One region of the Micromonospora sp. NPDC049274 genome, then DNA from elsewhere that is predicted to be linked to it. Evidence: riboswitches for the same ligand, from Rfam matches in the RefSeq annotation. Region 1 holds a riboswitch; the other holds the start of a gene.
The links. A riboswitch is a leader RNA that binds a small molecule or an ion and turns the genes downstream of it on or off. The one in region 1 is predicted to bind cobalamin.

Region 1 (2,391 bases):
GTCGCCGCCCTCGGTGTACAGCTCGCCGGGCGGCTCACCCCAGTGCTCCCGCATCCGCTCGCGCAGCTCGGCCGGGACCTGGTCGAACCACCGCCGGTAGGTCTGCCCCGGTATCCGGGCCTCGGCGGCGGCCAGCTGCTCCGGAGTGAGCCACTCCACGTCGTGACCGCCGGCGGCGATCAGCGCGTGGATCAGCGCGTCGCCGTCCTCGGGTGGCGGCGCGTCACCCAGGTCGTAACCCGCCTCGGCGAGCGCGGCGAACAGCCGGACCGCCGAGACCGGGGTGTCCAGCCCGACGGCGTTGCCCACCCGGGAGTGCTTGGTGGGGTACGAGCTGAGGACGACGGCGACCCGCTTGTCGGCGTTGGGCACGTACCGCAGCCGGGCGTGGCGCACCGCGATGCCGGCCACCCGGGCGGCCCGCTCGGCGTCGGCGGCGTACACCGAGAGACCGTCGGCGTCGATCCGCTTGAACGAGAACGGCACGGTGACGATCCGGCCGTCGAACTCGGGAATCGCCACCTGCATGGCCGCGTCCAACGGGGACAGCCCGGCGTCGCTGCCGGCCCACTGTTCACGGGTGCTGGTGAGGCAGAGCGCCTGGATGACGGGCACGTCCAGGGCGGCGAGCGCGCCGACGTCCCAGGCGTCCTCGTCGCCGCCCCCGGAGGCGTCCGCGGCGACCGCACCGCCGGCCGCGAGCACGGTGACCAGCAGCGCGTCACAGCGGGCGAACAGCCCCAGCGGGCCGGCGCCGGTGGTCAGGCCGCGCAGCGAGCCACAGAAGATCGGCAGCGGGTTGCCCCCGGCCTCCCGCACGGCGTCGGCCAGCACGTCGACGAACGCGGTGTTGCCGGCGAGGGCGTGCGCCCGGTAGAAGACGATCCCCACGGTGGGCCGGTCCGGGTCGGCCGGGTGCTCGCCGTGCACCCCGTACGCCGGGGTGGGCGCGGGCGGAGCGAACCCCTCCCCCGTGAGCAGCACCGTGTCGCCGAGGAACCGGGCCAGGTGCCCGAGGTTGTCCGGCCCGCCCTCCACCAGGTACGCCAGCGCCTGGGTGACCACCCCGGACGGCACCGTGGAGACGGCCATCAGCTCCGCGTCGGGCACCGCCTCGCCGCCGAGCACGACAGTCGGCACGCCGGTGGCGAGCACCGCGGCGAGGCCGTCCGGCCACGCCTGCCGACCCCCGAGCAGGCGTACGACGGCCAGGTCGACCCCGTCGAGCAGGGCGGGCACCTCGTCGGCGGCGACCCGTGCGGGGTTGGCGAGCCGGTAGTCGGCGTCACTGGCGCGGGCGGCCAGCAGGTCGGTGTCGGCGGTGGAGAGCAGCAGAACGCGCACGGCAGGCTCCGGACGGTAACGCCGGCACGCTCGCGGGAGCGGCCTGGCGACGGATGGGCGCAGGGTTCAGCGGAGGCCGCGATCGGGCCCGCTCACCGGCGTACGGCCGGGGACGACGGGCGGCGCGGTCCGGAACTCAGCAGTGAACGGAGTCGATGCCGATCGCGGCGACGACACGGCCGCGGTGCGGGGAACGGCACGCGCCGTCGATGATGGAGACGCCAAGCGTCATCGGGTCCTCCTCGGGTGTCCACGCCCTGGGGTACGTCCCGACGGCCGAAGTATCCTGGCTTCCGGATCGACGCTCTCCCCCGGCCTTCCAACCGCAGACACACGGCCGTGACTCGCGAGGGGGGATCGCTCCCCGGTGACAGTGGCGGGACCGCGTCGGATTCGCACCGACTTCCTTCACTGCCGTCAGGCCGCGAATGCTGCCACACGGCAGCGCCGCCGGTCAACGCAGGTCGCGGCACCGCCGGCCGCGCTCACCTGCTCCGGAGCGGCGGCGCGACGAGTCTCACGTCACGAGTCTCACGCCGTCCCACGTCGTCCCACGTCGCCCCACGTCGTCTCACGCCGTCCCACGTCGTCCCACGCCGTCTCACGCCGTCCCACGTCATGAGCGCACGTCTGCGGCAGGCGCACACGCCGCCACTCGCCGACCCTGCGGATGCCGACGTCGCGAGGCCGCCGGTCGCAGGGCCGGCCAGCCGGTCGCAGGGCCAGCCGGTCGCAGGGCGCTCCCGCCAGCGGGAGGGTGAGGGTACGTGGGCCCTTTGGAGCTGATGTCGTGGGCGACATCGCTCTGACTCTCGCTCCCTGACCGCCGTTCGGTGCCGCGAGCCCCGATCGCCCTGCCTCCCGCTTCCCGGCTCCCGCCCACTGCCGCGAGCCCACCCGCTTCGTGACCCGTCCACCGCGCCAGCCCCGTCCACCGCACCCGACCCGTCCAACGCATCCGACCGGTCCACCGCACCTGGGCTTTCCTGAGCCGCGCGCCAGTCGGTCGGTTCGCTCCCACGGCGATGTCGTCAACCGCATCAGCTC
Region 2 (2,391 bases), on a different contig from region 1:
GCCGGGTGGCGGTGCCGGCGGTGAATCCGCTTGCCGCGACCCAGGTGGGAGCGCCGGCGGTGATCGGGGTCGGGGGAGCGGCGGTGTAGCCCGCGCCGGCCAGGGCACGTACCGCGTCGATGGAGGCGTACGCCGACGGGGTGGTGTTGGTGGGCAGGTACTTGAACCCGCCGCCGGTCAACTGCTGGGCCCGCAAGAAGTCGATCGGGGTCTTGCCGGCGGTGGTGGTGAAGTCGGTGCCCTGGCTCGGGATGCCGCAGGCGTTGAGCCCGGAGACGGCCCAGGCGTTGGAGTCGGTGTTGACGCCGAACATTGAGCTGAACGCGCCCGAGGCGTTGACCAGCTTGCCCTTGAGGAAGTTCTTCGCCTGGACGATGTCGGTGTCGGTGTTGGGGACGCCGGCGGCGCAGAGGGCGGCCATGGCCGCGCCGGTCATGTCGATGTCACTGGCGGTGGCGAGTTGGGTGGGGTTGCCCTCGGCCTGGGTGAAGGTCCAGCCGCCGTCGTTGTGCTGATTGTTGCGGATCCGGGTGATCGACAGGTTGAGCAGGGCCTGCGGTACGCGGGCGGCGCCGGACTGGCTCTTCGCACCGGCCAGGGCGAGAGTGCCGAAGACGGTGCCGTTGAAGTTGGCCGGCGGGCCGTAGTAACCGGCCGAGCCGGTCTGCCAGTAGGCGATGGTGTCGGCGATCAGGTTACGGGTGGAGGAGACCCGGGCGGGGTCGATGCCGGCGGCGTAGGCGTTCAGCACCCCACGCTCGTAGTCGGTGACCACCGGCGTGCTGCTCGGCCAGGACGCGGCCGAGAGCTGGTTGCGGTAGACGGTGCGGGCGTTCTTTGTCGTGTCGCCGGAGGGGTAGACGTCCACAGCCGCGACACCGGCCGGGGCGAACGCGCTGAACGCCCACTCGTTCGACAGTCCACCGCTGGCGTAGCTGCCGTCGGCGGCCTGGAGGGTGCGCAGGTAGGCGACGCCGTTGGTCTTGGCGGTGGCGATCTGCGCCGCCGTCGAGGTCGCGGCGGCCGGTGCGGCACCGGCCACGACCGCGAGGCCGGTGGCGATGAGCGCGACGGCGGGGGTGGTCGCGAGACGTCTCCGGCGACTGCCGGAGGAAAGGCGCGAGGACATCAGGTCTCCTTGGGGTACGGGGGCACGACTGCCTCGACCCGGAGCCCGACAACTGAGCCGGCGGAGCGGGGCGGGCCGGCCGCAGGACGCGTGGGACGGATACCGCAGGTGCTGCGTCACCACGCGGGTAGTCGGGCTCGGGACGGCCAACCGTCCTCACCGTTGCGCGTCAGCCCCGGATTCCCACCGGGTTCCCCCACGCGATGACGCGGTCACCGTATGGGAGGAAACCCTTACCGCGCGCTGTTAGGTACATGACACGTCCTCGCGTTGACGGGGTGGTCGCGGTTGTGGTCCGATGGCTGCGATCCAGCAGTCAGGGGAAGCCGGTCAAAGTCCGGCGCTGGCCCGCAGCCGTAGGTCCCAATCGGGACGAGTCGGATTACCTGGCTGGATAGTGCACCGCAGCGCCGTCGAGGTACACGGCGCGGAGCCAGGTTTCCGGGACTTGTCCTCGGGGTCCGCGTCCGCGCCTGCGCCGCTACCCCTGAGAGAGTCGCCATGTCCCCACTGGTCAGTCGAACGTCGCGGATGTCCGCGCCGTGGTTGGCGTTGGTCGCCACGGTGGCGCTTGGCGCGGTGGCGCTGGTGGTGCCGACCCGTGTGGCGCTCGCCGATCCGCTGGAATCCTGCACCTCGACCCAGGGCGCGATCGTGGCTGTCGACTTTGGCGCGTGGGGTGGGCCGCTGCTGCGGGGCTGCGATGCCACCCCGACCACGGGCCTGGACCTGCTGCACGAGGCGGGCTTCACCACGACCGGCACCGCCCACGACGGGCCCGGGTTCATCTGCCGGATCGGATCGCCCGATTTTGCGTCCGGTGCCGAACACCCGACACCGGCCGACGAGGCGTGCCAGTTGACGCCGCCTGCGTCGGCCTACTGGTCCTACTGGATCGCCCCCGCCGGGCAGGACCACTGGACCTACAGCCCACTCGGCGCGATGTCGCAGCGACCGGGCCCAGGTGAGGTCGAGGCCTGGGTGTTCGGCGGCACCGACATCGGTGGCTCCACCGGGGCGCCGAGCTTCACCCCGGCATCAGTGCGCGCGACCGGCTCGACTCCGACCCCGACCGCGACTCCAACTCCGACGCCGACCGGGACGCCCGCTCCCGTGCGGCCGACGGAGGCCCAGGTGAAGGCTGTCGCGGGTTACCTGGTGGGGCAGCTCACCGACGGCGATCACATCGACAACGGCGGGGTCGACTACTACCGGACGATCGCCGTCGCTACCGCCCTGGCCGGGACGGGCGGTCAGGACCG

Region 2: linked by a shared signal. The riboswitch ahead of AB0K10_RS22455 (prenyltransferase/squalene oxidase repeat-containing protein) and the one ahead of cobN (cobaltochelatase subunit CobN) in region 1 are both predicted to bind cobalamin.

Annotation. Positions count from the first base shown of each region.
Region 1 covers NZ_JBFAQS010000004.1:23,510-25,900, forward strand. Annotated here, with positions in the region: gene cobN (cobaltochelatase subunit CobN) at 1-1,344, opposite strand, end outside; cobalamin riboswitch at 1,624-1,753, opposite strand.
Region 2 covers NZ_JBFAQS010000012.1:107,967-110,357, forward strand. Annotated here, with positions in the region: gene AB0K10_RS22450 (hypothetical protein) at 1-1,129, opposite strand, end outside; cobalamin riboswitch at 1,234-1,356, opposite strand; cobalamin riboswitch at 1,409-1,538, shown strand; gene AB0K10_RS22455 (prenyltransferase/squalene oxidase repeat-containing protein) at 1,631-2,391, shown strand, end outside.